DNA from 4 places in the Desulfosporomusa polytropa genome. Region 3 is predicted to be linked to each of the others. Evidence: riboswitches for the same ligand, from Rfam matches in the RefSeq annotation. Region 3 holds a riboswitch; each other region holds the start of a gene.
What was found. Region 3 has a riboswitch for cobalamin ahead of nikB (nickel ABC transporter permease). Riboswitches for the same ligand answer to the same signal wherever they lie in the genome.
Positions count from the first base shown of each region.

Region 1: another riboswitch for cobalamin. It lies ahead of ACZ449_RS08330 (adenosylcobinamide amidohydrolase); the one in region 3 lies ahead of nikB (nickel ABC transporter permease).
Region 2: another riboswitch for cobalamin. It lies ahead of ACZ449_RS08450 (tetratricopeptide repeat protein); the one in region 3 lies ahead of nikB (nickel ABC transporter permease).
Region 4: another riboswitch for cobalamin. It lies ahead of ACZ449_RS26655 (ABC transporter substrate-binding protein); the one in region 3 lies ahead of nikB (nickel ABC transporter permease).

Region 1 covers NZ_AP042400.1:1,370,240-1,378,988, forward strand. The annotation lists gene ACZ449_RS08310 (hypothetical protein) at 1-137, opposite strand, end outside; gene ACZ449_RS08315 (ABC transporter substrate-binding protein) at 516-1,748, shown strand; gene ACZ449_RS08320 (GTP-binding protein) at 1,739-2,428, shown strand; gene ACZ449_RS08325 (ATP-binding cassette domain-containing protein) at 2,458-3,483, shown strand; cobalamin riboswitch at 3,596-3,781, shown strand; gene ACZ449_RS08330 (adenosylcobinamide amidohydrolase) at 3,947-5,473, shown strand; gene ACZ449_RS08335 (hypothetical protein) at 5,828-6,709, shown strand; gene ACZ449_RS08340 (4Fe-4S binding protein) at 6,699-7,646, shown strand; gene ACZ449_RS08345 (2-hydroxyacyl-CoA dehydratase subunit D) at 7,639-8,749, shown strand, end outside.
Region 2 covers NZ_AP042400.1:1,407,117-1,415,865, forward strand. The annotation lists gene ACZ449_RS08435 (ABC transporter substrate-binding protein) at 1-29, shown strand, start outside; gene ACZ449_RS08440 (FecCD family ABC transporter permease) at 51-1,082, shown strand; gene ACZ449_RS08445 (TonB-dependent receptor plug domain-containing protein) at 1,140-3,089, shown strand; cobalamin riboswitch at 3,150-3,332, shown strand; gene ACZ449_RS08450 (tetratricopeptide repeat protein) at 3,665-4,279, shown strand; gene ACZ449_RS08455 (nucleotide-binding protein) at 4,338-5,153, shown strand; gene ACZ449_RS08460 (FecCD family ABC transporter permease) at 5,190-6,233, shown strand; gene ACZ449_RS08465 (ABC transporter ATP-binding protein) at 6,230-7,483, shown strand; gene ACZ449_RS08470 (hypothetical protein) at 7,523-7,705, shown strand; gene cobO (cob(I)yrinic acid a,c-diamide adenosyltransferase) at 7,762-8,295, shown strand; gene ACZ449_RS08480 (ABC transporter ATP-binding protein/permease) at 8,301-8,749, opposite strand, start outside.
Region 3 covers NZ_AP042400.1:4,773,102-4,779,215, forward strand. The annotation lists gene ACZ449_RS23970 (hypothetical protein) at 1-939, shown strand, start outside; cobalamin riboswitch at 1,044-1,225, shown strand; gene nikB (nickel ABC transporter permease) at 1,350-2,330, shown strand; gene nikC (nickel transporter permease) at 2,340-3,152, shown strand; gene ACZ449_RS23985 (ABC transporter substrate-binding protein) at 3,287-4,858, shown strand; gene ACZ449_RS23990 (ABC transporter ATP-binding protein) at 4,881-5,669, shown strand; gene ACZ449_RS23995 (ABC transporter ATP-binding protein) at 5,659-6,114, shown strand, end outside.
Region 4 covers NZ_AP042400.1:5,301,960-5,310,708, reverse strand. The annotation lists gene ACZ449_RS26680 (TonB-dependent receptor plug domain-containing protein) at 1-808, opposite strand, end outside; gene ACZ449_RS26675 (energy transducer TonB) at 826-1,554, opposite strand; gene ACZ449_RS26670 (ExbD/TolR family protein) at 1,554-1,964, opposite strand; gene ACZ449_RS26665 (MotA/TolQ/ExbB proton channel family protein) at 1,951-2,586, opposite strand; gene ACZ449_RS26660 (adenosylcobinamide amidohydrolase) at 2,583-3,692, opposite strand; gene ACZ449_RS26655 (ABC transporter substrate-binding protein) at 3,727-4,719, opposite strand; cobalamin riboswitch at 4,982-5,163, opposite strand; gene ACZ449_RS26650 (SAM-dependent methyltransferase) at 5,388-6,245, shown strand; gene ACZ449_RS26645 (FAD binding domain-containing protein) at 6,345-7,163, opposite strand; gene ACZ449_RS26640 ((2Fe-2S)-binding protein) at 7,157-7,624, opposite strand; gene ACZ449_RS26635 (xanthine dehydrogenase family protein molybdopterin-binding subunit) at 7,621-8,749, opposite strand, start outside.

The sequences.
Region 1 (8,749 bases), 2.2 Mb from region 3:
GTATTTGTCTGTAGGTTAGCTATGTTGTTTTTTTGAACTAAATGTGACTGCGAACAAGCATCGACCAAAAGAACTTGAAACCCACTTTCTGCTTTTTTGTAATTAAATAATGATATTGCCGAACCACTGATCGTCATGAATAATCGCCTCCTAATAGAAGTGCCGGCGCGGAGGTATAACCCATCCGGCCGGCACTTCATTGTGACACCAAGCTAAAACTAACAAAACCAAACTATATTTGTCTATGGTAATAATTATATATTAATAAGTTACTATCATCAATAGATAATACAAACATAAACAAATAAAAGCAAACAAAAAGGTAAAATGATGTTGGCATTGACGTGACTTCGGTTTGGTTGTAAGATGAATGCAAGGATATTCCATAGGTGAATTTCAAAAAAAAAATACGCTGGTACAACGCAGTATCAACTGGTGAAAGCAAATGCTTTTTTCAGTTGATTTTTTTTATTTGTTAGCTGGCAAGTATTTAATAACAGTCTGAAGGGTGAGTGATGATGTTGATTGAGCTAGACTTGACAATTTCTCAAATTCTTGAGATGTATCCCGAAACTCGCGAAGTTTTTATCACGAACGGATTTCCTCAGTTTGCTGATAAGGAAATTCAGAGGGATTTGGGAACGGTACTGAAATTGAAAACTGCACTAAAAAGCAAAAATCTAAATGTTGATGCATTCATAAAACTACTTGAAGGGAAAATTCATGAAGTCAGGCAATATTCTAAACTGTCGTCATCTGTAGTAACTAAAGGGAAATGCCTTGATTTACTTGCGCTTTTGCCTTGTCCGCTGAAGGTTCCTTTGCAGGGTGAACTTCAACTAGTGCTGAATCAAATGCGGATCGAGAAAAGCTTAGACCTACATTATACTATTGATACTTCGGCCAACAAATATGTTCACTATGAAGAGTACATTCCTTATTTTGAAGATCCAGATGAAGTTCCGGATATTATTTTAACAACAGGTTATGAATTTTTGCATGAAAAGTTTGTTGAGCGATTTGTTAAGAATGGGATTTTTCTACAGGCAACCGGGCAACAGGTCAATTCGCGCTTTACTTCGGCTCAGTTGCTTGACCCACAAGGCCATTTCTTTGTATTAGCAGTGAATGCATTGGTAATGGTCGTCGAAAAAAAACGGTTGGGCAGTTTACCGGTTCCGCGCACTTGGAGTGATTTACTTAATCCTGTATTTGAAAATCAAGTTGTGATGCGTGGTCATGGGGATATTTTCTGCGATGCTTTGCAGCTTTATTATTACAAGGACTATGGCAATGATGGTATTACAGGACTGGCACGAGCGGTACGCTATGGGTTACACCCAGCCCAGATGGTGAAAGAACTAAACGGTTCCCGCAATGGATTGCCACCGATATATATTATGCCGCGTTTTTTTGCTGAAACACTTAACGGACACAAGGATATTGAAATTATCTGGCCGTCAGATGGAGCGCTTGTTTATCCAGTATCACTTTTAGTCAAAGCTAGTAAAGCAGTAGAACTGAAAAAGTTGGTTGACTATCTGACTGGAGCGCAAGCGGCCCGCGTTTTCGACGAGGCATTCTTTCCTTCATCTCATTTGCAAGGCGGTAGAAGTTTGGCGGAAAGCGCTAGTTTTAAATGGGTAGGTTGGGATTATATCAGAAACTGTGGAATTGAAAGGCTACAGCAAGAGTTAAATGATCGTTTTCTGGACGCGTGGCGTGGAGGGTCTTCAGCATGCAGTTAGTTACTGTTGCCGGACCACCTTCAGCCGGAAAGACATCTGTTTTACTCAGAATAGCCGAGACGTTGCAAAAACAAGACAAACTACATTTGGGTGTAGTTAAATTTGACTGTCTTTCTACCAGGGATCAGGAGTTATACCAAAATAAAGGGATTCTTACGCGAGTTGGATTATCTGGTAACTTATGTCCGGATCATTTTTTCATCAGTAATGTAGAGGATTGCCTTACATGGGGAATCAACAGGGAACTTGATATGTTAATAACCGAGAGTGCCGGTTTGTGTAATCGTTGCTCACCTCATATCAAGGGGGCGCTGGCCGTTTGTATTATAGATAATCTAAGCGGCATACACACTCCCCAGAAGATCGGGCCTATGCTGAAATTCGCCGATGTGGTTATAATCACAAAAAGTGATATCGTTTCACAGGCAGAACGGGAGGTGTTTGCTTTTAAGGTGCGTCAAGCTAATACGGGAGCAGTGATTACCCATGTCAACGGCATTACTGGTCAAGGTGCGTTGGAAGCGAGTCGTTTATTTCGGGAAGCTGCAACATTCGATAGTCTACAAGGCTGTTCTCTTAGATTTACTATGCCGGCCGCCACCTGTTCTTACTGTTTGGGGCAAACACGAATTGGTGTAGATTTTCAAATGGGTAATGTAAAAAAGATGGATTTGACTTAATTAAAGACTGTAGTTGGAAGGGATTTGTTATGAAGGAGCAATTTGGAGAAATGAGGGTAGGTCAAATTCTAAAACTATATCCCTATGCCGAAGATTTTTTTTCAGTTTTACCGGTCACACCAAATCCGAAAGTTACTGTGACTGAGTTTTTATTGGGAATAGAGGACGAGGTGTTACAGGATTTAGGTCAGGGTCCAGAAGATTTGATCAAACGCTTTAACGAGTTTATGCGGCAAATGGAACAAGTAAAAAAGGTCGTTGATCCAATTAGGTCGATTACAATTATCGGCGGGCAGGATAAGTGTGGTAATGCGGAAGATGTCTGCCTAACGATACGTGCAGGTGAAATTATTTGTATTGTTGGTCCTACCGGGTCGGGGAAAAGCAGGTTGCTTGCTGATATAGAATGGTTAGCACAGCGGGATACACCGACAGGTCGCAATATTTTAGTAAATGACCGTATACCGGATGCGGAGTGGCGTTATTCCACGCAACATAAATTGGTTGCTCAACTCTCACAAAATATGAATTTTGTTATGGATCTTACAGTGAGTGAGTTTTTGCAGATGCATGCCGAAAGTAGAATGGTGCAGGATATTGACACCGTTATCTCCAATGTAATCAACCATGCGAATCGTTTTGCGGGAGAGCAATTTTCCACAGATACTCCAGTTACCTCCTTGAGCGGCGGACAATCACGAGCACTAATGATCGCCGATACTGCCTATTTAAGTGCTTCACCGGTTGTACTAATTGATGAGATCGAAAACGCTGGTATTGATCGTCAAAGCGCACTAAAACTTTTAGTGGACAAGCAAAAAATTGTTCTCATGGCTACTCATGATCCCATTTTAGCGCTGATGGGTAATAGGCGCTTGGTTATCAATAACGGCAAAATTAGTAAGATACTAACTACTACGGAGAGCGAACGGCGCAATCTTACAATTTTAGAAAAACTTGACCAACAGTTAACCAATGTCAGAAATGCACTCCGTTACGGTGAAAGTATTGATAGGCTGCCCGAGACTCTTATCGGTCTTGGGGAGAGAAAGTGATTAAAAAGGATATGCGTACCCTATAGGAAGGTCGCCCTAATTGTTACCAACATTTATGAAATATTCTTGACAATACTTGACACGAAGTTATATTATTATACTGATATAATAACTACATACTGTTGAGCCAGGTGCCCTGAGGGGCTTAATAGGGAAGACCGGTTGAATGCCGGCGCGGTCCCGCCACTGTAATGGGGAGTAAACCCAAGGTATACCACTGAGATGCAAAGGTGTCTTGGGAAGGTTTGGGTGAACTACGATCCAGAGCCAGGAGAACTGCCTGTCTGTCAATCACCGTTATTTACTCACGAGCGATGAGGAGGGGATTATAGAGAACGCTTTTGGCCGCTATAGTAAGCTGGTTACTGGCATCGATAGCTCTATTTAGATTCAAAGCCCTTTCCGTATGCCGGAAAGGGCTTTATTAGGTTTTGCTACTATTGTTTGTGAGGGGAGGAAGACAATGAAAAAATGGTTACAAGGGCTGTTGGTGGTTATTATTTTTTGGAGTGGTGCTATTCCCTGTTTTGGCAGTGAACAGATACCTGTTTCTACCTTATCAACCGGGGATAAGGTGTATAGGCAGGGTACCAGTCTTATTGTGGCTTTCAGCGCTCCACGGGATGTATTGAGCACTTCACAGGTAAATGGCGGTTTCCGGCATGATCTTAAGGCAGTGTTTAACCATGACATGAAAAGTGCTATTGGTGTAACGGGCGCAAACTACCCCCAATATATGCAGCAAGTGGCCGGGCAGCTGGGATTGAATCCCGGCAGGGTGACCAGCATGGGCACGGCTGCTTCTATGGAGAATGTTGCTATACAGTCTGAAAACTATCAATCGCTTACCGTAACCGCCATTGCTACAGGCGGTGTGGAAGGTAACGGCGGGCGGGTAGGCGACCCGGCCGCGTATTTTACTCCTGGCAAAAAGCCGGCAGCATATAAACCAGGGACTATTAATATTATGTTGGTCATTGACGCCGACCTTCCCGCCGGTACTATGGCCAGAGCGCTCGTGACTTGCACCGAGGCTAAAACAGCTGCCTTGCAGGAACTGGTAGCCGGCAGCCGGTTTTCGACCGGATTGGCCACCGGCTCAGGGACGGATCAGACTATGGTGATTACTAACCCCGGTTCGCCTCTCTATCTGGAAGACGCAGGCAAACATGCCAAACTGGGTGAACTAATCGGCCGCACTGTCAAACAAGCTGTCAAGGACGCCTTGCTGCGGCAGAGCGGTTTATCCCCGCAAAAACAGCATAGTATGCTGCGGCGCATGAACCGCTTCGGCGTAACCGAGAACAGCCTGTACCAACAGTATCAGGAAGAGTACGGGACAATTGACAAACAGCGTTTCTTAGCATCCCTGCGCCAACTGGAAAAAGAGCCGGCTCTGGTGACCGGTACGTCGCTATATGTTCACCTGCTGGATCAAAATCAGTGGCAATTGCTGAGTACAGATGAACTGGCTAGGGCCGGCAATGATCTGCTCTTACTAACCGCGGGAAAGTATCAGGTTTTATCCCCCGCAGTAGCTACCGGCGAAATGACGGCTGATGTCCGGGCATGGTCGGCGCTGGTTGTGAAGATTGTGGCGGACCGGATCGGACAGGTGCGTAGCGGTGAAGCGTTGCCGCCCGTTGTTTCACCGCAGGATATACAACGTTCAGCCGATCAATTCACCGAATCCATGCTTACTGGCATTAACGAGAGTGATTACACAAGCTTTTCGGCAAACTTCGATCAGAAAATGAAAAGTAGTTTGCCGGAATCTCAGTTCCGGCTGCTTAGCCAGTCGGTTAAACAAAAACTTGGCAATTATGTTTCTAAAGAGCTGGTTACTACCGAAACTAGAGAACCGTTCACCATTTTTACTTACAAAGTGAAGTTTGTGAAAGAAGCATCTGCTATTACCGTGCGCACCGTTTTGACGGAAGAGGATGCTAGACTTTTGGTTGTAGGTTTTTGGCTGGATTCTCCGATGTGAAAGCAGGAAAGCAAAAGGACGGTTTCTGTATAAGCAAAATTTGAGGTGGATAGACGGAGTGTAACAGATTATATAATCCGCGAGCGATGGGAAGGGGATTTTTTATATCCATGGGTGTTACATTTGGTTATTCCCTGTCTCCTGAACTCTGTTTAGGAGATTTTTATTTTATCCGATGACCAAGTTGCTCTAAGACTCCCGCTTCTACAAGCGGGAGTTAAGAGCAACTAAGTCCCTGGATTAGTTCGACTAAACTTCAGATGGGGTTAAAAACCCACCTGAAGCTAAGTCTCACTTTATCTGTATGTATCCTAGGGGATAAGTTTTACCCCTTGGAGGGGAGAGGGGTAAAACTTGTTATTTTACAAAAAATATTGCATATCCGGGCTTACTCTAGCATGTGTTACTTTACTAATCCTGCTGTTTTTCCAGGCCAGCGCAGAATGCTGCAGTCCGGAGGATAGGGCTTTTCTTTGGCTGGAGTATGGCACGAAAAAAGATGAGACCGATGGATCGATAACACAAACCATATATATTACAACTACTGCAGCTGTAATCAACCTTGCGGAAATGAAAGATTTATCCGCCTATTATTGTGACGGGCGGCAAACTGGTGAAAAACAATATTACCGGATTCCTATAGAACAGCGTGATGGCCGTTATTTCCTGCGGGTCAATGCTGCTTCCCAGTTTCTGTATCACGTGTTTGTCACAGGCAGCTGTCAGGGAGAACATTTTGTGGCGCAAACAATCTTTCCCCTATATGCGGATGGAATCGACAGGAAGAGGGACCAAGACCTGCTGGAAAATCCCAAAGATCTCCCGGCCATTGAATTGAACTTAGCCGGCAATCCGTACAGGACGCTGACAACAGGCCAGATGATTCAATTACGGTATAAGTCTGGTCAGGCTGTACGGGAAATGCAAATCATGGATTTGCGAAATAAGACTTCGGCAATAATTTTGCCGGATGCTGCCGGTGGATTTTCTTTTACCCCGTCCCATGATAAACGCCTGGATAATGGCGGCTATAACGAATATAAGGAGATCATCGTTTATGCAGAAGAAGTCATCGGTAATGAAATCTATAAAACCTCAATGAACCTTCTCATGCGCCGTTCATTGACCGCCCACAACAACCTTGCCCAGGGAGTGCTGCTCTTTTTTTCTGTTATGGCCGTTAGTATCGCCATTGTATTATTTCGTAGAAGGAGCTTTAGGTATAATGGTAGATAATTTACGTTTACTGATTCAAAATTTTATGTTTGTTTTATGGACCTATGGCGGCCGGATCGGACTTAACTTTGGCTATTCAATACCTTGTTTTTCCTGCCCTTATGTTCCCGGCTGCGCAGGCCATTGTTATCTCATGACATTGCAGGGGCAATGGGGATTTGCATTTTATTTTCCAGAATTGCTTTCCTACAAAGGATTTAAGGTAGTGTTGTATTTTTTGATCTTTGTTTTGTTAACCATGCTACTGTCAAAACTATGGTGTGGCTGGATATGCCCATTTGGAACCTTGCAGGAATGGTTGGCTAAACTTAGAAAGAAGTTGGGCATTAGGGAAACAGAATTTTCTTGGAAAACCCGGGAACGATTGAAACCAGTTAAATATATATTGCTGGCGCTGCTGATTATTACGCCGTTGTTGATTACCTTTGGCGGATTGCACCGGGACTTTTACCTGTTCTTCTGTCAGATTTGCCCGGGCAAACCGATCATGCCGTTATTTGCTGGGCAAACCCGAAATTTCGCGCTGGATTTTACGAACACGATCACCCTGACTTTCTCCGTATTATCCATAATTATTGCAGCAGGTACCCTGCTAGGAAGCTTTTTTAAAGACCGATTTTTTTGCATGTTTTGCCCGATGCTGCCCTTGATTCAAATGTCTAAAAAAATCAGCTTTATCCGGTTTGAAAAATCGGTTCACACCTGTTCCGGCTGTGGCAATTGCCAAAGAATGTGTCCTGTGGATATCAAGGACGTGCATCTTGAAAAGACGGAAAAAGACGTAATGAGTGAAGACTGTATGCTTTGTATGAGATGTATTGAGGCTTGCCCGGAAGACAATACAGTAACTGTAAATTTTCTTAAATACAAGCTATTTTCTTCTTCAAGAAAATATGTTGCAGAAAACTATCAACAGGGGAAATCATTAAATGAATAAAATTGTACAAAAGGATGAAGAACGCCGCCTACGACAGAGAGCAAAAGCGTATGAAAAAACTTGTGAAGAATATTCTTATGAAATTAGTGTATTGCAAGCAAGAACTGACTATATCTCAGAATTTGATTATTTCCTGGATTTATTAACACTGCTTATGCACCCTGCTAAATTAAAGGAAAAAGTCGGCCGTCCACTAATCGGGCTATTTTGCATTCAAGCGCCATTGGAGTTGTTTCATGCTTTGGGGGTTCACCCGGTAAAACTGTGCAGCGGTTCCTATGCAGCGCAGCGACTTTCTGCAGCTTACCTGCCAGCACTTATGTGTCCCATGCTTAAATCGTATATTGGCAGTAGTGAATTTGCAGCGTCAACCTCAACGTGTTATGATGCCACAATTGTACCTACAACCTGCGATTGGGTTGTAAAAATGCCAGAAATAGCAAAAGAAACAATTACAAACTTACATTATCTCGAACTTCCTCATGTGAAACAGAACGAAAAGGGAGTAAGGCGCTGGCTGGAAGAAATTTATGCATTAAAACTGTTTTTAGAGCAAACAACAGGCACTAAACTAAAACGCCAGGATCTCATGAATTCTATGAATACATTTATGCGAGGCTGGAAAATCTTCCAGAAACTGATTGAATTAAAAAGAAAAAATATAATTTCCGGGGTCTGGGTTACAGTCATTGCCAATACCTTTATGCTTGATGATATTACTAGCTGGGCAAAAAAAATTGAACTTGTAGTGGAAAAATTGCAGTCGAAACAACCGGCAGCAAATCCTCGGAAGATATTTCTTGCCGGTTCGCCTATCATCTTTCCTAATCTTAAACTGCTACAGCTTATTGAACAGGCAGGCATGACAGTTTGTGCTGATGATCTTTGTTCGTCGGAAAGAATATTTCCCGGAGCAACTGTTTATGATGAGCCTTCAGAACATGGCCTGTTAAAAGCGCTTGCCGAAAGATATCATCAGGCTTGTATCTGCCCAACCTTTGCGGATAACGAGCGACGTATTAATACTATTTTACGGATGACGGAAAGCAACAATATAACAGGCGTTATCTTTCATGTCTTAAAAGGATGTCATCCTTATGATA
Region 2 (8,749 bases), 2.3 Mb from region 3:
CCAAAACAGCCTATCCGGAGCTTTTTTAATTTTACATAAAGAAGGTCATCATGCGGAATCTATATAGACGGAATCAGAGAAAAATTATTGTATTGTTGGTATACTTTTTTCTTGTAATAATTTTATCTCTTACTCTTGGACAGGTGGATATTTCCTTAACTGGAACTATTGCTGTAGTAGGTTACCAACTGTATCTGCCTGGATTCAGCGCGGACGATTTTACATTAGAGCAACAAGCTATTCTTTGGCAAATACGTATGCCACGAACGTTGGTGGGTCTCCTGGTAGGTGCGGCGCTGGCTGTTTCTGGTGCAGTCATGCAAGGTGTTTTTGGAAACTATTTAGCAGATCCGGGTATTATCGGTGTATCAAGTGGCGCGGCTACCGGTGCTATGATTGCCATTGCTTCAGGAAGTGGCTTTTTGAATCTTTTTTACATGCCGCTTTGCGCTTTTATCGGTGCGATAGTGGCTGTCAGTATTACTGTGTTTCTGGTAATACGGCAAGGAAAGATTCCGGTGATGGCACTTTTGTTGGCAGGCGTTGCCGTAAGTATGATTTTAGGAGCAATAAATTCTGGTATCTTAACCTATATCAACGAACAAAAAATGCAGCAATATCTATTCTGGATGGTTGGTGGTCTTGACTTTAGGCGTTGGGAGCATGTTTACCTAGCTTTTTGGCCTATTAGCATAGGTATTAGCGTGCTGTTATTGTTAGCACGCCAGCTTAACACTCTCGTCCTTGGTGAAACAGAGGCTAGAGCTGTTGGGATGGCGATTGTTCCCATTAGAGTACTTTTATTGCTAGTTGCTTCCATGACCACGGCTACGGCGGTATGTGTCAGTGGCAATATCGGGTTTGTTGGCTTGGTAATTCCACATATCGCTCGCATGCTTGTGGGGCCGGATCACCGTATCCTGTTACCCTTTAGCGCATTGGCCGGCGGCATGTTTTTACTGATTTGCGATACACTGGGACGGATATTGCTGTGTCCATCCGAAATACGCGTAGGCATTATGACGGCAATTTTAGGAGTTCCATACTTTTTGTATTTGTTACGAAGAATGCACAACCAATAGTTAAGTTAGGTTAGTGATAAAGGGTAATTTATTAAATTTTTGAGAGGAGTTTTTCCATTGAAGAAAAAAAATCTTGCCAAGTCAAATTTATGGAAAAAGGTTTGCTTAGGAATGTTACTTGCTAACAGCGTATACTTTCCTGCAAGTAGTGTTTGGGCGGCAACAACCGATGATACAGATAAATTTACATTAGATTCGGTGGTTGTTACGGCCCAACGCAGTGAAACCAGAGATCTGGATACACCAGCGTCAGTAACAGTAATTACTGCTCAAGAACTAAAAGAAACTGGCGCTGTAAATGTTTTTGACGCGTTAGAACATACCATTGGCTTTAACAGCATGTCCTATGGACCGACAGGTACTGACTATGGTATGTCTCCCAGCAGAACGATGGTCCGTGGTCTTGATAAGGGAACATTGGTTTTGGTCAACGGTGCCCCGATCAATTTATTGAATTATAACGGGTCTGGTGGAATTCCACTGGAAGCGGTCGAGAAAATTGAAATTATTAAGGGCGCAGGTTCTACACTATATGGATCGGAAGCGTTAGCCGGTGTAGTAAACATTATCACCAAAAAACCGGGGAGCAAGCAGCAAAGTACTGTGGGTATCTCAGGTGGCAACTATAATAAAAACTGGTCTGTAAGCTCAGAACTTGGTAACAGCGCTATTTATCTCAAACGAGAATATATTGCTGCGGTTGACAGGACTTCAAGAGATAATATCACTAATAAATCAACTAATGCTGCAATTCAGCCTTATGGCTTATATAAAGGCACTAAGGACAGTTTTTATTATACAACCCAGCTAAATGATGACTTGACCTTTAACTGGTCTTATACCAATCTGCAAACCAATCGTCCGCGGTTCAATGTGAACGGTTCGAGCTACATGTTGTATAAATATGATGATATACGTAATAATCTAAATCTAATCTATGATAATAAAAACAATAATGTTAAGTCTGTTCTATCTTTTAACAAAAGATATTCATTTGGTGATAAATATACCTATTCAACCGGAAAGTGGGCTATTAGTGAACGATATAACATGTATGGTCTAAATTGGGATACTCAAAAAACATGGCAGTTGAGAAATGACCTTGACACTTTGATTGCCGGAGTTACGTTAGCGCAAGAGCATTATAATGACCCTTCTACTGACGCTGCGGCTATTCGTAAAAATGCTTTACGCAATAGTCTCGCTGTATATGGGTCCTATACCTATGCTGTTAATCCTAAGTTTAGTACAACACTAGGCTTGCGGGGGCATTTTATTGATGATTATGCGACAACCGAAAATGTCTTTTTGCCACAAATCCAGACACTTTATAAAATAAATGACAATACTTCCTGGTATACTAATATCGGCAAGTCCTTTCAAATGCCAGCGCTAAACCAATATTTTTCAAAACAAGATGCTGATTTCAACAGCTTAAAACCCCAACAAGGTTGGAATTATGAAATGGGGCTAAAAAAGATAATTGATAAAAATCAGTCTTTGAAATTAGCAGTCTATCATATGGATATAAAAGATCAGTTTGTTTGGAAAAAGAATGAAGACAATACTGACTATATGACTAACGCGGGAGATTTTCGTAACACCGGTATTGAAGCAGAATATGTAAAAATTCTTAATGATAACTGGAAATATAATATCGGGTTTAGTTATTCTAACCCGGAAAATAATGAAAGTGGCTCTTGGGAACAAAGTAACAGCAGAATACAAACAACCGCCGGCGTAACTTACAATAAAGACAAATGGCTGACTAATCTTAATTTCTTATTCTTAGGTGATCGTGAAGAAAGTTACTACAGAATCAATGGAGACATTAGTGATGTTCCAGATCGCATCCAGCTAAATGCCACAATTAACTATCAGCCGGAACATAACCAATCAGTTATTTTGAATTTATATAATATACTTGACCGTGATAATTCTGTAAATAAATATGAGAATTTGGATTTGCCGTTTAACTGGACAGTAAGCTACAAGTATACCTTCTAAACAAGTCCTGTAAGAATGTATTTGACAATACCTGCCAAAGAGTGCTAAAATTAGAAATAAATGAATATAGTTGAGTCAGGTGCCCTTAGGGGCTTAATAGGGAAGACCGGTGTAACACCGGCGCGGTCCCGCCACTGTAATGGGGAGTGAATCCAAGAATATACCACTGGGACGAGAGTCTTGGGAAGGTTTGGACGAGCTATGATCCAGAGCCAGGAGAACTGCCTGTCTAAAGATCGCCGTTTTACCCACGAGTGATGGGGAGGAGATTACAGTTGCATCTGCTTATCTTGGAGTTATTCCAAGTAAGTTATGTTGCCTTGCTGAATTTACTCCTGGTCATAGACCAGGAGTTTTTATTTGGTTTTATGCTGTAGAAATCCTCCCGGCTGCCCACGGTAGCCGGGAGTTTCTTATTAGTTCCATTCTTCTAAACTCCTTCATGTTTGCGGGTCTATTATGACCCGCAGTTTTTTTTCTTAGAGCGCTGAGCAGCGTTACTATATATTCGGGATTAAAGGTTTTTGTAAAAAATTAACCCCCTTGTATACAAATTTCTGAAAGAGGTGTTTTTGTTGAAAAAAATTATTCTATTGCTTGTTTTTGCTTTCATTATGACCAATGTATCGCTTGGTTTTGCTGCCGATAAACAAAAAGATGCTGATGCCAAGCAAATTGCCACTTGCACCAAGGCTATTACGGCTAATCCGAATGATGTGGCAGCCTATGTGAAACGGGGAAAAGCCTATACGAGTAATAATCAGCTTACGCTAGCAATAGCTGATTATACGCAGGCGCTCAAACTAGATCCGAAAAATGTGCAGGCCTATGCAGCACGGGGACTGAGCTATTCTGAAGCCAAGCAGTATGAAGCAGCACTGGCTGATTATAGCAGTATTATTGACATATCTCCCTATGATATTGAGGCTCACTTCCGGCGCGGGATATGTTATTACTATACAGGCCAGTATGAGCTTGGTATCGGCGACGTAGAGCAAGTTCTTGCCGTTCAACCTCAGCATGCAGGAGCCTATTTGATTAAAGGAGTCTGTTATCAAAAGTTGGAACGAAATGTCGAGGCTATTGCAGCCTATAAAAGTTTACTGGCCAATGTGCCGGCAGATAAACAAACGCAAGAAGCCATTGCGGTAGCAAAAAAAATGCTAAAAACGCTTGGGGTAGAGCCATAATGCTAACAGGAAATAGATGCTAATTTCAATAGTAGTATGATAGGAGAGGGTAAAGAATATGCAGAAAAAAATTGCTTTTTATGGTAAAGGTGGTATTGGGAAATCTACGACAGCGGCCAATGTATCTGCGGCTTGGGCTGAACGTGGGTACAAGGTCTGCCAAATTGGTTGTGATCCCAAAAATGATTCGACACGGCTCTTATTAGGGCGGGTCTGTTCTCAGACTGTCCTCGATATGGTTAAGAAATACGGAGAAGAGGTAAAGAAGGAACAACTTGTGCATACTGGTTTTGGCGGCGTACATTGTGTGGAAGCAGGCGGGCCTGAACCGGGGGTAGGTTGTGCCGGACGCGGTATCATCGTGGCATTGGAAAAGCTGAAAGACTTGCAAGCTTTACCTGAGGATGCCATTATTCTCTATGATGTACTGGGCGATGTGGTGTGCGGCGGCTTTGCTGTACCCATACGGGAAGGCTATGCAACCGATATCTATATTGTTTCTTCTGGTGAACTTATGTCGCTGTATGCGGCCAATAATATTGCCAAAGGGGTAGCTCGTTATGCCTCCCGGGGGCCAGTGCGGCTTGGTGGTATTATTGGCAACAGCCGGGGTATTGTTAATGAACAAGCATTACTTCAGGAATTTGCGAAAAGGTTAAATACTAGCCTAGTAGCCTATATTCCCAGGGAACGCACGGTTAATAAAGCCGAGATTCATCGTAAGACAGTAATAGAATTCGCGGCAGCTTCGCCGCAGGCGGCTATTTATCGGCAATTAGCCGATTTCATTTGTGAGAATACAGCGCTAAGTGTGCCAACCCCGATGGCCTTTACCGAATTAGAGGAGTTGGTGCTTGCTTATGGTGATGACTAAACAGGCGACAACAGTCAGCAAGCGGGGATCTGCATTATGACAGGCAGGGTTAAAAATAAAGCTGCGTTTTTTGCAGGGATGACTGTACTATTACTGATAGTCATTTTGTTTTCGCTGGCCTGGGGTCAGGTTAGTGTACCGATTGATGCGGCAATGACAGTTATCGGGAAGCAATTACACTTGCCAGGCCTAGACGGGACTGGTGTTACTCCTGAACAGACTTCCGTTATTTGGCATATTCGTATGCCGCGTACCTTGGTAGGACTACTGGTAGGAGCAGCCCTAGCGGTAGCAGGAGCCGTAATGCAAGGAGTATTTGGTAACTCGCTGGCTGACCCGGGAATTATCGGGGTATCAAGCGGCGCGGCGCTTGGGGCTGTTATTGCGATTGCTTTAGGGGTGACAGCTAATGGAATTTTTTACATGCCCGTATTTGCCTTGACAGGTGCATTACTAGCAGTCGGGTTGACAGTTGCGTTAGCCATGCGGGATGGCAAAATACCGGTGATGGTGCTCCTATTGGCTGGTGTTGCCGTAAGCATGCTAATGGGAGCTCTGACTTCAGGCATACTTACCTTCATGAACGAGAATCGGCTACGGGAGTTTTTATTCTGGGTAGTAGGGGGCTTGGATTACCGCCGCTGGGAACATGTTTATCTGGCCGCTGGTCCAATTATTATCGGTATTCTTATTTTGTTTTTATTGGCCAGACATCTCAACATTATGGTTTTAGGGGACCAAGAAGCACGTTCTGTAGGGGTTCCGGTAGCAGTTTTTCGGTTAATACTCTTAGTTATCTCAGCATTGACAACCGCAACAGCTGTATGTGTTAGTGGTACAATCGGCTTTGTGGGCTTAGTGGTTCCCCATATTATGCGTCTTTTGCTTGGGCCAGAGCATCGGACGCTATTACCTGCCTGTGCCTTGGCGGGCGGGCTATTTCTGGTGGCCTGTGATACACTGGGGCGACTGGTGATTCCACCATCTGAGGTTCGGGTTGGTATTATGACCGCACTACTAGGTGCGCCCTACTTTTTGTATTTGCTACGCAAAGCCCAGAAAGGAGGGGGACTGTCATGAATGCAAGTAGTCAACCAGCGTTAGCAGCCGCTAACGTAGGTGTTACTATTGGTGATAATGTTATTTTGCGGGATATTTCTTTGGCAGTTAAGCCTGGCGAATTTGTTGCTATTATCGGTCCTAATGGTGCGGGGAAAAGTACGTTGCTCCGTGGATTACGTGGCCTGGGAGCCATTAGCGCCGGAACTGTCCAGGTTTTTGGACAGTCAATACATACTATGGGCGATAAACAACTGGCACGTACTATTGCCTATATGCAGCAGGAAGTAAATATTGGTTTTGGATTTACTGCGCTAGAAATCGTATTGGCAGGACGTTACCCTTATTTGAAGTGGTGGCAGAATGAGGAAAATGAGGATTATGAAATTGCTAAAAAGTATATGGCGTTTACCGGCGTCGAGAATTTAGCTGATAAATCGGTGCGACAAGTATCTGGTGGAGAAAGACAACGGATTCTGCTAGCAAAAGTATTGGCGCAGGAGACACCGCTAATCTTCCTGGATGAACCGACTGCCAGTTTGGATTTGGTGTATCAGGAAGAAATCTTCCGCTATTGTCAGCTTATGTGCCAAGAGGGCAAAATGGTGTTTATTATTGCCCATGATATCAAACTGGCTGCTAAGTTTTGTACGCGTCTAATTTTATTGGCTGGTGGTACTATACTTGCTGACGGTAAACCGGAAGAAGTCATCACTACCGAGAACCTGGAAAAAGCTTATGGCTTGCATTCAGCTGTTTTTGTTAATAAAGTAACAGGCAATCTAGATATTCATACCTATGAAGCTGCCGGAACTACTACACGGCAACCGTCTGTCCACGTGATTGGTGGCGGCGGTTCTGCCGGGACTATTATGCGGTTGCTGCATGAAAAAGCATATACCTTAAGCGGCGGCGTTTTTCAACAAGGCGATACTGATACTGATGTAGCTTTGGCTTTTGGCATACAGGCAATAGTCGGCCAGCCTTTTTGCGTTATTGATAAAATACAAGGAAGAGAAAACAGAGAAAAAATGCTTGCTGCTGATTTTACAGTGCTAAGCAATCTGTATTATGGTCAACAAAATTTAGCTAATCTTGAGGCGGCATTTGCTGCCCCAAAACTTATTATTATTGAAGATACAGCTATCGAAGAACGCGATTTTACCGGTGGTAAAGCAACCAAATTGTACCGTGATTTGCTTACATTGCCGCAGGTGACTGTTCTAAACTCTATGCAGTTTGCCGCACAGATAGCTGACGGAGAATTTTAGCAGATGCGTGGACAATAATTAGCAGGAGGGCAAAATGATATGCGTCAATATATTCCCAAGAATTGGCCGGTAGATGACACTGACCATTCAGAGCAAGTAAATAAATCTGCTAAGATAAGTTACCTGAAAAAGAATGCCTTACAGGTAACTGCTCCACAGTATTTGGAGGGGTGTTTTAAGGCCAGGCAGATGGCTTATCTCCAGGAAAAATGCTGGATATGAATTCAGTTCCTGCAATCAGTGATTGCAAAAAAAATAAGTAAAGAAGGACTATTATTATGTCAGAAACCAAAGGTTTAATTATTGTAAACACAGGGAATGGCAAGGGGAAAACAACAGCAGCACTGGGGCTGGGAATGAGAGCCTGGGGGCAGGGACTTAAGGTATTAATATTACAATTTATCAAAGGCAACTGGAAATATGGTGAATTACAGGCTGCTGAGAGAATGGGGGAAGATTTTGTTATCAGGCAACTAGGTGAAGGTTTTGTGAGAAATACTACCAGTGATGCCGAAGCTAATCACCAAGAAGCTGCCGCTCAAGCGTTCCATGCAGCGAGAACGGAAAGCATGTCCGGTAAATGGGACATGATTATCCTGGATGAAATCAACTATGCCATTATGTTCGGACTGGTTCCTGTGGGCGAAGTAATTCAGTTGCTGGAAAACAAGCCACAGTCCTTGCACTTGGTGCTTACCGGGCGCGAAGCGCGGCGGGAAATCATTGACAGGGCAGATTTGGTCAGCGAAATAAAAGAAATTAAGCATCCTTATAAAAAGGGTATAACGGCGCAAAAGGGGATAGAATTCTAAAGTAATTACAGGTTGCTGTGCGTAGAATGCCAGATGCCGGTGCCATTTAGCTCGACGATTTGTCGGTGATACGCTTTTAGTGTATCCCTGTGCCCAATGCTAATAATTGTTGAAGCAGGCAGTTTTTCTTTCAGTACCTGATACATAACTTGTTCCATTTGACTATCAATGCACGAGGTGGTTTCATCCAGGAAAAGCCATTCAGGTTGATGCAAGATCGCTCGGACCAAGGAAAGGCGCTGGAGCTCACCCAATGAAAGAACTTTTGACCAGTCTGCTTGGATATCTAAATGAGGAACACATTCACTTAGTTGGCATAATGTTAGGCATTCGTTGAGCACTGCATCAGAGGTGTCAAGCATATGCGGGTATAAAATAGCACTGCGCAATGAACCGACTGGAAGATAGGGCTTTTGCGGAAGAAACAGCATGGCATGGTTTTGCGGGAAAGATA
Region 3 (6,114 bases):
ATTTCATTAGCATTAGCAGATGTTTTGAAAATGTGGAAAACTGCATTACCGGCCATGTTTTTAGGCTGTTATTGTGGGGTTGTTCTTAAAAACGGACGTTTTTTCGATTGGTTCAGCAAAGTGTTGCGGCCAATGACTTCACTGGGTAAATTGCCGGAAGCTTTAGGCCCATTTTTTATTTTATGTTTACTGAACAGGTATGCGGCTAATGCTATGCTGGCAGAGTTTGGGCGTAACGCTGTTGTAAATAAAAATGGCATCATTGCTGTTTATCTGATGGGTTCGTTGCCTACCGGCATCTATTTCACTATCTTTTATTTCAGTCCAGCTTTGATCGCCGGGTTGGGCTGGAAACTGGGTATGGCATTTATGGCGATAAACATTGGCATGAGTACTCTTGTAACAGTAATTGGCATCTTATGGAATCGCATTAACTTCCGACAAGATGACGCCAGCCATTCGGAACATCAGCAGGCATTTTCCAGTGCGACAGCCGATAAGATCGATCTGGTAGCTGCGGCTAGGACGGCCTTTTGGCAATTTTGGGATATAGCTGTAGTTTTTGTGCCGGTTACGTTTGTTTTCGCGCTGTTTATGCATACAGATAATATTAACGGGATTCTGTCAGGTGTTGCCCCTGTTTTACACAAGGTCAATTTGACTGCAGCCGGAGTTTTGGTCATTTTGGCGGGTATACCTACGATGATTGCGGCCATAGGTGTTGCCGGAACGCTGCTACAAAACGGTGCACTGGTGGCAGAGGAGATAATCTTTACGCTTTTGGTGGCGTCCTTTTTTCATAATATATATGATGCTGTATCTCGCGTATTACCAACAAATCTTTCAATATTTGGCGTCAAGTTGGGAGTTATTGTTACTGTAGTGGGTACTGTCGTCTATCTTGCAATGGTGGTGCTGGCCGCCAGCCTCGCTTTGTAAGCGTGAGTTACCTGATGGTGAATGTTGTGAAATAATCATTGACGTTCTATGTCGACCAATGATATGGTTGGAAAAATATAGAATATTATATTCTCTAACAGACAACTGAATATATTGAGTTAGGTGCCCATTTGGGCTTAATAGGGAAGACCGGTTAAAAGCCGGCGCGGTCCCGCCACTGTAACGGGGAGCAAGCTTAAGGTATACCACTGGGACAACAGTCTTGGGAAGGTTTAAGCAAGCCATGATCCGAAGCCAGGAGAACTGCCTATCTGACAATCACCGTTTTCACCCACGTGGTATGGGGAGGGGATTACAGTTAAGTGCTATATGCGTATTTTACTGAATTCACTCCTGGTTTTACACCAGGAGTTTTTTATTTCACTTTGCTGTATCACTCCCTGCTTTTTATGGCAGGGAGTTTATTTTTTACTAGAGGAGATGGTGCTTTGAATCGAAAAGAGATTGTACATCGCTTGGTACAAATGGTGATTGCTCTTATCGGTGTGAGCTTTCTAACATTTTGCCTGATGTATCTGTCGCCGGGAGATCCGGTAGAGATGCTGCTGGAGGTAGGCGATACCATTGTTTCGGAGGAAACGATTGCGGAGACGCGGGTACAGCTGGGCTTGGATCAGCCTTTTCATATACAGTATATCCGCTGGTTTACTGGTGTCTTGCAAGGGGATATGGGTATGTCGTACTCGGCGAAGATGCCGGTAGTTGAGCGCCTTTGGCAGTGCCTGCCGGGAACGTTGGTGCTAGCAGGCTCGGCTCTGGTGATGATGCTCCTGATTTCAGTACCTTGCGGGATTCTTTCCGCCGTGTATAGAAACCGCACGGTTGATTATCTGATCCGCGGAATTTCATTTTTAGGCGTATCCATGCCGAGCTTTTGGGTAGGACTCATCCTCTTGTATGTTTTGGGGCTGAAGCTGAGGCTTTTTCCGGTTGCAGGCGGTGTAGTGTCGCTGGACCGGATGGTGCTTCCAGCGCTTACGCTGGCCATTGCGATGGCGGCCAAATACACGCGGCAGGTGCGTACGGCGGTTTTGGAGGAACTGGGGCAGGAGTATATCATTGGTGCACGTTCGCGGGGATTTCCCATGCGGAAGATTCTCTGGCGGCATGTGCTGTCAAATGCCTGTTTGCCGCTCATTACGTTGCTGGGACTGTCGATTGGCTGGCTGTTGGGCGGCGTGGCTGTTATTGAGATGGTCTTTTCCTGGCCGGGACTCGGCAAGATGGCCGTACACGCCATTGAGATGCGTGATTATCCTTTAGTACAGGGCTTTGTCCTCTGGATTGCTGTTTTGTATATGGGGATTAATCTGCTTGTCGATATTTCCTATACCTATCTTGATCCGCGGCTGCGGAAAGGAGGACGCTGAGTGACGTTTTTGACAAAGGACAAGTTCTTGTTCGGGCTGTATACGTTTTTAGTTCTGTTGATTGCCGGTTTTGCGCTATTCGCGCCATGGTTGGCGCCTTATGACCCATATGATGCGGTGATGCGGCAGTCGCTGCAGGCGCCGTCGGCGGAGCATTTATTCGGTACGGATAAGCTCGGGCGCGACTGCTTGTCGCGCATTCTTTACGGGACGCAGACCTCACTGATGATGACGCTGTCGCTGGTAGTTATTATTGCGGGGGTCGGAACGTCTGTCGGTGTGGTTTCAGGCTACTCGGGCGGCAAGGTGGATACGGTGCTTATGCGTATGGTGGATATGATGCTTGCCTTTCCGGGTATCGTGCTGGCTATTGCCATTGCCGGCATGCTGGGCGGCAATATACTGAATACGATTTTGGCGCTGGCGGCAGTGAGCTGGACTAAATATGCGCGCTTGGGACGCAGCCTTACGCTGAAGCAGCGCGAACGTGATTTTATCGCGGCGGCCGTAACCACTGGGACAAGACCGCTACATATTCTATGGCGCCATATTTTACCGAATATCCTGCCGACTATTGTCGTGACGGCTGCCATGGATATCGGTACGATGATTATGGAACTGGCAGGCTTGTCCTTTTTGGGCTTTGGTGCACAGCCGCCGACACCGGAATGGGGCCTAATGCTCAATGAAGGAAGGCAGCATATCCAGACGGCTCCCTGGCTGATGCTGTATCCGGGGGCTGCGATCTTGATAGTCGTAGCAATTTTTAACCTTTGGGGCGACAGCCTGCGCGACATCATGGACCCACAGCGGACAAACTGAGTGAACTCGTTTCAGCAGAGCTGAAACATCGGGGGTTCAGGTGGAGAGTCTACTCCACCTGAACTGACGCCGCCTGTAGAGGCGGGAGTCTTGACTCAGCGATTAAGATAAACATATGGGAAGGGATGAGGTTTATGAAAAAATTGGGGAAAATTATTTGCGTGCTGCTTACTATTTGTATGGCAGCGGTCTTTATGACGGGCTGCGGCGGCAGTAGTAAAAAGGAAACAGACAAGAAGACACTGAGAATTGGTGTGACAAATTTTGCAGATTCACTGGAACCGACAGAAAATTATTTTGGCTGGGTAGTTATGCGTTATGGTATAGGGGAAAGCCTTACAAAATTTGATGAGAAGATGAATGTAACACCCTGGCTGGCTGAAAGCTGGCAGATCAGTGCTGACCACATGACCTGGACCTTCAAGATCAGAGACGGGGTGAAATTCTCGAACGGAAAACCGCTGGATGCAGCAGCTGTCAAGGCTTCGCTGGAAAGAGCCTTTGCCAAGAATAAACGCGCAATGACATTTTTTAAGTATAAGGACATGACGGCTGACGGTCAAACACTTGTGATCCGTACGGAAAAGCCGGAGCCGAATATGCCGGGATTCTTAGCCGACCCGCTCTTTTTGATTGTCGATGTATCGGCTGAGGCGGGACGTAATTTTGCCAAGGAAGGTCCCATTTGCACCGGTCCTTATATGTGTAATTCCTTCGTCAAGGATAAAGCGGTTCTGGTAAAAAACCTTTATTACTGGGACGGGGAAGTGCCCTATGAAGCAGTTGAAATCCCGTCCATTGACGATCCGAACACACGGGCAATGGCGCTGCAGTCCGGCGAGGTGGACATGGCGGTTAACATTGCAGCTGGTGACATAAACCTCTTTAACGACACTGCTAAGTTCCATGTCGACAGAATTTCCTCGCTGCGCACAGTACTGGCACGGATTAATCAAAAGGGCGTCCTGGGCGATCCGAAGGTTCGCGCGGCTTTCATCAGCGCCTGCGACAGAAAGGTATATAATGAGGTTATTTTGAAAGGAACCTTTATCGAAGGCAAGGCCCCTGTACCGCCGTCGATGGATTACGGCTTCGACCAGCTCAGGGACCCGAACAGCTACAATGTCGAGCAGGCTAAACAGCTTTTGGCAGAAGCAGGCTGGAAGGATGTGGACGGCGACGGCATACTGGAAAAGGACGGCAAGAAGCTTACTGTGGATTTTGTAGTGTACAACAGCCGCGCGGAACTGCCGATTTATGCGGAGGCCGTACAGTCGGATGCGAAAAAGGTTGGTTTTGATGTAAAAATCAAATCGGTGGACTATAACTTGATTGATAAAATGGGGATTAACGGCGAGTATGGCCTTTTGATTTCGAACATAACAACGGCCAATACCGGCGATCCGGAAATTTTCTTAAACTGGTACTGGCGAACGAATAACAACGGTGATAATCCGCAGAACGGCTCCGGCTACAGCAATCTTGCCCTGGATGCGAAGTTTGCGCAGCTTTCCACAGAGTTCGACCGACAAAAACGGCGCCAGCTCATCATTGATATTCAGCAGCTTATCCTGAACGATGGCGCGGCTCTGTTCCTGGGGTATCCGGAAACCAACATCATCAGCGCAACTTCGATCGAAGGCGCGAAGATGTATCCGTCCGATTATTACTGGCTGACCCACAAGATTAGACCGGCAAAAAAATAACATCACGTGAAGGAGATCTGAGATGTTACTAGAGGTATCGGAGCTTTCGGTATCCTACGCCGAATATGAAATCGTCCGAAATGTGAATTTGTCGCTCGATGAAGGCGAGATCCTTGCGATTGTGGGAGAAAGCGGCAGCGGCAAGACAACAGTTATTCGCGCAATCCTTGGCTGCCTGCCACATGAGGGCCGTGTGAGCGGCGGGATAATTCTCTTTGAAGGCAAAAATATATTGGAGAATACGTCTGCCGAGTGGCGCCGTCTCTGTGGCACAAAGGCTGCCATGGTTTTTCAGGACAGCGGCAATATGCTGGACCCTATCCGGCGTATCGGCAGCCAATTCGTAGAGTATATCCGCGAGCATTCGCCGCTGACGAAAAGGGAAGCAGCCAAGGCAGCAGAGGACATGCTCAGGAAGATGCACTTGCCCAATCCGGACAATATTATGAAGAGCTATCCGTTTGAACTGAGCGGCGGCATGCGCCAGCGGGTCGGCGTGGCCATGGCCATGTTCTTTAAACCGCGCCTGCTGCTGGCGGATGAGCCGACCTCGGCCCTGGATGTGACGACGCAGGCGCAAGTGGTAAAGGAAATGATGGAGATCTGCCAAAAGGATAAAACGGCAATCGTCATTGTTACACATAATATCGGTGTGGCAGCCTATATGTCGGATAAGCTGATCGTCATGCAAGCAGGAAAAATCGTAGAGTCTGGCAGAACGGATGATGTTATCGCTCGGCCGCAGTCGGCGTATACAAAAGAGCTTTTAGATGCCGTACCGCAGGTCGGAGGGAAAAGATATGTCGGCTGAAATGGAAAAAATTCTGGAAATCGAGCATGTTGTAAAGCGTTTCCCGGTCTCTGACGGGCGCATGCTGACAGCTTGCGATGACGTATCGCTGTCGCTGTATCAGGGAGAAACACTTGGTGTTGTTGGTGAAAGCGGCTGCGGCAAGAGCACGCTTGTAAAACTGATCCTGCAGCTGTATCCGCCGACGAGCGGGGCGATCTGCTACCGGGGCGAGGATCTTACGCAGCTTAAGGGAGAGCGTATGCGGCAGAGCCGGCGACATATCCAGATGGTGTTTCAGGATCCGACGCAGGCTTTCAATCCGAAGATGAAGACCAAAGACATCCTTTGCGAGCCGTTGCGCAATTTCAATATGATAAAAGACAGCGAGTCCGGGAAAAAGGTCGGAGAACTTTTGCGCATGGTTGAGTTGCCGGAAGATTTTGCCGACCGCTATCCCGGCAAT
Region 4 (8,749 bases), 530 kb from region 3:
GTTCAAAGTTAAACGTAACCGAACGATTATCATCAATTGTTTTATCTAACCGCATGGTGAAGCCTTGTCCCTCATATTTGCTATTCGGCCACCGATAGCTGTCACCTTTACTGCTGCCTGGTGTTAAGGCTGGATTCAACACGTTGTATTTCGTATAATCCTGTTCCTTTTTATTGGCGGTAACATACCAGCTAAATCCATTTTCACTGCCCTGCGTACTAAACCCATAATTGCGGTTACCCCAGGAACCGACAGAAACGTCCATTGTGGTTTTAGCCTCTGTTCCTTTGCGAGTAATAATATTAACCACTCCGCCGACAGCGTCGGAGCCATATAATGCGGAAGCGCCGCCCTTAACAATTTCAATACGTTCAATATTATCCAGCGAAATAATTGAATTTAGATCAATACCGGCCCGACTACCAATAACGCCCTGGGGCTGACTAATCCTGCGTCCGTCAATCATAACCAGCACACGGTCATCGCCGTTTAGACGAATTATCTGATTGGCACCAGCAAAACCTTTGGTAGTGACAATAACTCCATTAACGTCTCTGAGTACATCCCCCAAGTTGGCGAAAGCCCCTTTTTCAATTTGTTCTTTGGTAACAACCGTGACATTCGCAGCGGTTTTCGATACTGGCGTCAGCACCCTGTTCGCCGTTACCACCATTTCATCAAATGAAAACTGTTCTTGCTTAGCCGCCTCTTCTGCCAATGAAATACCGGGTATCTGGAATAGCAATGTACTTGTCACCATCGCACATAACCAAGTCTTTTTTGTACTTGTGGATTTCTTCCTTTTCACTATTGTTCACTCCTATTCTATACGTTCAGCTTAAATACCACAGGCATGGTAGTTTGACAGGCAATACTTTGACCTGACCCCCGCACTTTGGCTGGAACAAAACGCCAGCGCTGCACCGCAGCTGCGGCAGCATCATCCAGAAGTTCTGAACCACTGGATTGATAGATACTCACCTCGCCGGCGCGGCCATTTTCTAAGATTTCAATACTAAGCACTACAGTGCCTTCAATACCTGCCTGACGTGCTTTCTCCGGATAATTTGGTTCCCGGCGTGAGAGGATTCCGGGAGGAATGATTTCCCTCGCTGCGCCGGCGCTTTCCACTGAACCTGAACTACTTCCCGTAACACCGCCAGCAGGATTGCCAGCACCAGTTGCGGGTGTTCCTGCTGGAGATGCTGTTGTGCCTGTCGACGCAATCGTGCTACTATCAACAGCGACAACCGCCATAGCACTACTAACATCTACTACCGCCGCTTGCGTCATCTGTTCCGCTACAGGGTTGGTTTGTTGCTGTTGTGGCACCATCTCCTGACTTGATGGTGCTACCGCCGCCGGTGCCGGTATAGCCGCCAAAGAAGGGCTTGTCGGATCACTGGCTAACTCCAGCTCAATCAGCGTCTCCGGCATGGGAACAGGCAGGACAGCCTTACCGGCCAAGTACCCGACACCAGTTAACACAATACTATGCAAAAGCAAAGAAAGAACCATAGCTTTGCGCCAACGCGAACCTGCCACCCAATCCATTACTTATCCTTCCTTTCGGTCGCAATAGATACCCGCTGGGCCCCCGCTAGTTTCAATTCATCGAGAACAGCTACCACTTTGCCATATTCAGCCGCTTTATCAGAGCGCAGGATAAAAACCAGGTCGCTTTGCTTGCTCATTTCCAGTTGCACCCGTTTTTTCAACAATTCCAGTGGTATATCTTCCTGTTCAAATAAAACCCGTCCCTCTTTGGTAACAGCAATCGCCACACTGTGCGGTTTGTCGCTTTGGGACGAGGCAGCCTGCGGTAAATTAACAGGTATGGTCTGCTGATCAACCATATAGAGAGTACTCATAATGAAAAATACCAATAGGAAAAAAATAATATCAATCATGGGGATAATCATCAGTTTAGGCTGGCGCTCAGACCGCAAATTACGCAATTTCATGATGTTTCTCCTGTTTGATATGCCCCAACACTAACAGGCAAGCTTGTTCAACCTGGGTGATCAATTGGTCTAGGCGATGGTTGAAATAACTATACACAATCATCGCTAAAGTAGCTACACATAAGCCAGAGGCAGTAGCAATAAGCGCTTCCCCGACACCGCCAGTAATGGCCTGTGGCTGGCCAGCTTTAATATTCATGACACTGAAAGAACCAATCATGCCAATAACTGTACCCAGGAGACCCAAGAGTGGCGCAATGGTTACAATGGTGTCCAAATGACTTAGATTGGTACGCAAACCAGCAACAGCTAACGCAGCCTCACCCTCAAGCACACTTTCCACATTGGCACAGCCCTGTTGAATGTAGCCAATACCCTTGGCAGCAACACTAGCTGCAATTCCCTGAGTCTGTCGGCATAATGCATAAGCTGCTTCCCAATCAGCCTGTTCTAGCAATGGTGTAAGCTGCTCGCTAAACTCACGCATGTTGGTATTCATCTTTTTATAATATAAGAACCGTTCAACACCAATGGCTACAACCAGTAAGGAACAGGCCATAATCAAATACATAACCGGGCCACCTTTATGAAATATGCCAAAAAACTCTGCTATAATGCTCATCTTTGTTCCTCCGTTTTATGTAAATTACTTGTAATAATGCTCAGCAGCAATATCTGCCAGGTTTGCAGACAAGCTGCAGCACTCGTATCGGCGATCACAGGTGCTGTCACCCCAAATTTAGTGGCAACTGTCATAAGCAATTGATTGGCTACCTGACACACCTCACTACCAGATAATAATTCCCACTGCAGTTCATCCAGGAGATGTACATACAAAGCCCCATAGGTCACTAAGCAAGCATCACTGTCTATCTGGTATAGTTCATCTAAAAATTTAGGTTTAATCACAGCTTTTTCCGTATTATCTTCATAATAAACCTGCCATAGCTCTTCTTCTGCTAACCCATATCGTTTGAACCGGCGCAACATGCTGTGTTGCTGCTCTGGTGACAATCCAGTCTGCTTATACAAAGCTTCTTTAACAGCAGACACTACTGTCCGGCCAATCAATTCTCCCAGCTTCGAGTGTTTGCCCGCGCTCTCAAAGTACAGCGACGAGGTAGGATTAGCAATGACAATTGTCTGATCTGTACCTGAACCGGTAGCCAAACCGGTCGAGTAATTGCTGCCTGCCATGAGTTCTTGCAAGGCCGCCGTCTTGGCTTCCGTACAGGTAACCAGCGCTCTGCTTATAATGCCTGGCGGCAAATCAGCATCAATGACCAGAATAATATTGATAGTTCCAGGTTTTTCCACACTACTTTTATCAATAGGCTGAAAGTAGTCTGCTGGATCACCGACCCGCCCACCATTGACCTCAATACCGCCGGTAACAATGGCGGTTACTGTCAGGGTTTCATAGCATGCCGTATGGATAGCAACATTCTGCATAGAGGCCGCGGTCTCCATCCCAACCGTTGTCACCGGGTCCAGGCCGATTTCTTCGGTAATAAGCTTGATATGTTCCTGGTAGGTGAGCGCACGCAGGGTGCAGGCCATCCCAGCCCCAGGATTACAGTCATTATTAAACACAGCTGTCAAATCCTCCCGGTAACCCCCATTAACAATTGCTGTGCTGATTACCTTGCGTGGTTGCTCAAATGGAATGACAATACTTTTATAATACTGGTAAACAATATCGCCAGTAGATAAGGTACAAAGTTTCATGCTACTGCTCCTCGTACACTTCATTTTTTCTGACCTAAAAATACTGCGGATAAGCAGCCCGAGCTACGTCCTGTACGCCATACACAATGTACTGCGAAGTAGAAGTTAAGTGTCTGTCAGGCACAGCAATCATTTTTTTATTGCGAACAGCTTTTACCGACTGCAATGCCGGATCATTCTGTACATCCTCTGCGAACTTCTTCGTATCTGTTTTGCCACTATAATCCCAGACAGGCAGCAATATTACATCTGGATTAACACTGACAATTTGTTCTTTGGACAATACTTCATCACTATGCAGTCCAGCCAACGCCGCACCTTCTAATACCCCGGCCTGACGACAAATATCTTCAAAAGTACTGCCTTGTCCACCGCCGTCACCCATCAAGGAAAACCGGATAACTACCGGCTGACTGCCTGCAGGAACTTGCCGTACTTTCTCCTTAACTTGTGCCAGTTGAATTTCCATCTCGGCTACCAACCGTTCACCGGCTTGTTCTTCGCCAACAACATGAGCCATTGTTGTAATCGATTGTTTGACTTCGGCAATGGTGGTTGCGGTTTTATAGACATAGACCGGAATGCCTACCTCCCTGAGTGTTTGGCTTAGCGCTGGCGGCAGCCAGTCTGGAATAATTACAAGGTCTGGCTGAAGCGCAATAACGCTTTCGGCATTGGCCTGTATTTTTTTAGGAATCGCTTGGCCTTGTTCAACAATATTCGATACGCCACTGTTACCAGACAACTGCGTCAAGGCCGCAATACGCTCTTTGACTACCAGAGCCATAAGAATCTCATCAGTGCTAATAGAAAGCGACACAATCTTCTGGGGTTTTTGCGGAAGTTTCAATACATAGCCAGTACTATCTACTACTTCGTAACCCCCAGAACTGGCTGCACTTTCGCCTGGAGGCGAACTACTATTATTTTTTTCGGCACAACCACCTGTGAATACTAGCAGCAGTCCTAAAACCACAAGCATACTCAGTCGAAGGAATGACCGCTTAGCTAGGTTTACCATTGTCATAGCTTCATCTCCTGTAGGTTGTCTCTTCAGCAGATACTGTGCAGCATCATTGCCGCCAAAGCAGTGCAACCGTGTTATTTATCCTGCTTATTGAGAAAAAATGGATACACATAGCAAAACTCCCGACCACGTAAAGTCGGGAGTAATAAACAAACAGTAAGCTAATGCTAATAAAAAACTCCTGGTGTCAAAAACCAGGAGTGAATCAGCTAGTCGACAAAACGCCTACTGTAATCCCCTCCCCAAACCTCGTGGGTAACAAACGGTGATTGTCAGACAGGCAGTTCTCCTGACTCCGGATCATTGCTTGCTTAAACCTTCCCAGGAAATACATCCCAGTGGCGTATCTTAAGCTTGCTCCCCGTTACAGTGGCGGGACCGCGCCGGCTTTTAACCGGTCTTCCCTATTAAGCCCAGTTGGGCACCTACCTCAAATATTTTATTTTCCATATTCAGTATATACCTTTGTGAAAATACTTGTCAAGTTCTATGTCTTTTCCTTTTCATCTGAACAATAACTATAATTGACAATTATGTCGAAACAATTTATAGTTAAAGTAGCTATTCTGAATCATGAAGATTCGAAATTCCGGTATGAAACCTGAGGAAATGCTACCTTGGATGTTCATGCCTTTTTTATTAATTGCATTTCAGGAAGGTGAAAATATATGTGTAATACTAAGTTTTGGACAGCTGCCTGGCAGGAGGTACGAGATACCTCTAATTATGCTCCCAGTTATAGCAATAAACAGGGCTGGCAACAATTCTGGAATTCATTCGCCGAAGAACATGCACTGCGCAACCGCCAGAGCCGTTCTATTTATAATACCATTGTTGAAGGTCTTGTGGCCGACAAGGTGATCAGCCCCTTCAGCACCGTACTGGATATAGGCTGCGGTGCCGGTACCTATACATTGCCCCTGGCTTCCAAGGTCAGACAAGTTACCGGCTTGGACACAGCCGACCAAATGCTGGCGATGTTGAAATCCGAGGCCATACATGAAGGGCTTACATGCCGGATTGAGCCGCAGCAGGCAGATTGGCTCGATTTCCCATCTGAACCTGCCTATGATGTCGTGTTTGCGGCCAATACGACTGCCATCAATGATTATGACAGCTTAATGAAAATGAATGATGTGTCAACCGGCGTCTGTTGCCTTATCGGCTTTGCCGGCACTTACCATATCAAGGTTCGCTCTCTTCTGTGGGAACATCTCATGGGAGAACCCCCTGAGCATATGGCCTTTGACATTCAGTATCCGTTTAATATCCTCTATAATGAACGTTTCCTCCCGAACCTCAAGTTTTACAGTTACCGCGAGCGCTACCGGGAAACCCTGGCGTACATGATTGAGTACTACACCAGCTATTTTTCACTGTTTGGACTGGAAGGCCCAGAAACAACAGCTAAAATTACCGAGTTTATGACCAATCGGGCTGTTGAGGATTATTGTACTGAACTGATTAACACAACAATCGGCGTGCTTTGGTGGCGTGCAGACCGTAAAACAACTATTTTAGAATAGCCCACTACTATACAACATATATAAACACCCTGCGGTAAAGTGTTGGTTCGTAATTTTCACTTTACCCGCAGGGTGTTTTTTTATTACCTAGAAAATAAATCAAATTCCATTGCTTGCAAGAAAGTCACGCAGTAAATTCATACAAACAGCCTTGCGGTATTCTGCCGAAATTCTACCTCTGATAGGAACAATAGCCTGCGCATAGGCAGTAAGATACTCTTCCTTGACGTTCTTTGCTTCATCAATCGTCTTACCGATAAACATAGCATCAATATCTGCTCGCCTAATGATAACGTCGCTGACTGCACCGAATGCCGTCATACAGCTTGCAATCTTCCCTTGTTTAACGTCAAAGATGGCCGCAAAGGATACTCGAGAAATTGCTAAAGCATTTCTTGCACCCACCTTCTTATAATAGTAATTACTAAGACCGGTTCGCTTCATTAGAATTTCTACAAGCAGTTCATCTGCCTGCAGGGACGTTTTCTTTCTACCCAGATAGAACTCCGTAATAGGAATCACCCGTTCGCCCCGGCTGCTAACAAGACGCAGTTTAGCGTCTGTCGCGAAAAAAATCAGTGCGCTGTCCGCCTTAGGTGAACCGTTACAGATATTGCCACCAACAGTGCCCAGGTTGCGGATGGCCGGTGCCGCAATCTGCGATACCGCCTTCTTTAAAATAGCAGGCGCCAGTTCACTTTCCATAATATCAGTAAACGTGCACGCGGCCCCAATACGGATATACTCGCTATCTTCCACTATATTTTTCATCTCAGGTACTTTAGCCAGGAATAAATAGTTTGCATTTTCATCTGGTTCAAGCATCAAATCAGTACCCCCACCATAAGGGATAACCGTCTTTATTGCACGAATCTCCAAGGCTTCTTTCAACGATGCTGCCTGATAACTATTTACCATAAACCTTGCCCCTCCTTTGCGGCACTCTGAATCGCTTGGACGATGGCATTATACCCGGTACATCTGCAAAGATTACCTGATATACCTTCGCGAATCGCTGCTTCGGTAGGGTTGGGATTCTTGGCTAGAATACATTCAGAAGCAAGAATCATGCCTGGAATACAAAAACCACACTGCACCGCACTGACAGCAGCATACGCCTTATCCAGAGCGGCAAAGCGCTCTGTTTCACGATAACCTTCAATAGTCATAATCGTACTGCCTGCAATGTGGCCCATGGCTACCATGCACGAGTTAACCAATCTGCCATCAAGAATAACCGAACAGGCACCACATTCCCCTTCTTTACAACCGCACTTTACACCAGTAAGGCTAAATTCAGCTCGTAGCACATCAAGCAACCGCGCATTTTCTTTGGCAAGAGATGTAACCGAGTGACCGTTAAGAATAAATTCTATCATCGCTTATTCGCCTCCTGTAAAATGCTCATGGCATCTTCTTGTGTGAATGGCACCTTATTCAATGGAGCACCAAGCGCATTTTCCATCGCGTCTAGATAAGCTGGAGCCGCACCAACAAGCGGAAGTTCACCAGCCCCCTTTGCTCCATAGGGACCATGGGTATATGGATTGTTCAGGATTTCAGTCACCAGATTGGGCACATCTACCGCTGTCGGAATAATATAGTCACTAAAGCTGTTATTGCGAATCCTGCCTTTATCGTTATAGTCCATCTGCTCCATCGAGGCATAACCAATCCCTTGAAGGAAACCGCCCTGCATTTGACCTAATATAATATTCATATCAACAGGAACACCAACATCGAAGATTCCCCATGCTCCCAAAATCTCGGTAGTAGCAGTAAGTGTATCTACTTCTACTTCAATCGCATTAACAGACCAGGAATAGGTCGGATAGGCGTCTCCCCTAAATTCTTCAAGATTAAACGGAATTACAAAATCAGGCTCGACAAAATGCTCTTCGATAACTTGTTCTTCGCCAGGTCGCCATTCTTTCTTAAGCTTCTCTGCCGCTCGCTGCAGCAATCCACCAACTGTCATTAAGGAACGGCTGGCTACAGTCGGGCCTGAATCTGGCACACGGTCGGTATTCGGGTTATCAATGAATACCTGATCATACGAAATACCCAGGGTATCTGCAACAATTTTACAAAACGTAGTTTTGAGACCTTGACCTATATCTGCATTGCTTGTGAGAACCTCTACCGTATCATCTGCATTTTTTCTAATCTTGGCAACAGCCTTAATGATGTCACGCTCGCCACTGCCCGTAAACCCACAGCCATGGTAGAACAACGACATGCCAATACCTTTCCGGTATCGTCCTGTCTGATTCTGGTACAGCTTGCGCTTGGTGCGATAATCGGTAAGCTCATCAATCCGCTGAATCATTTCAGGCAAAGGTACATGGAAATGATACTTACCGCTGGTAGACGTAACATCCCCCTGTTTAACAATATATTTTTCTTTAAGTTCCAGAGAATCCATGCCCAGTTCTTTGGCAATATGAGCCATGGCCATCTCTACTGCAAAGAAAGTCTGCGGTGCGCCAAAACCGCGATAGGCT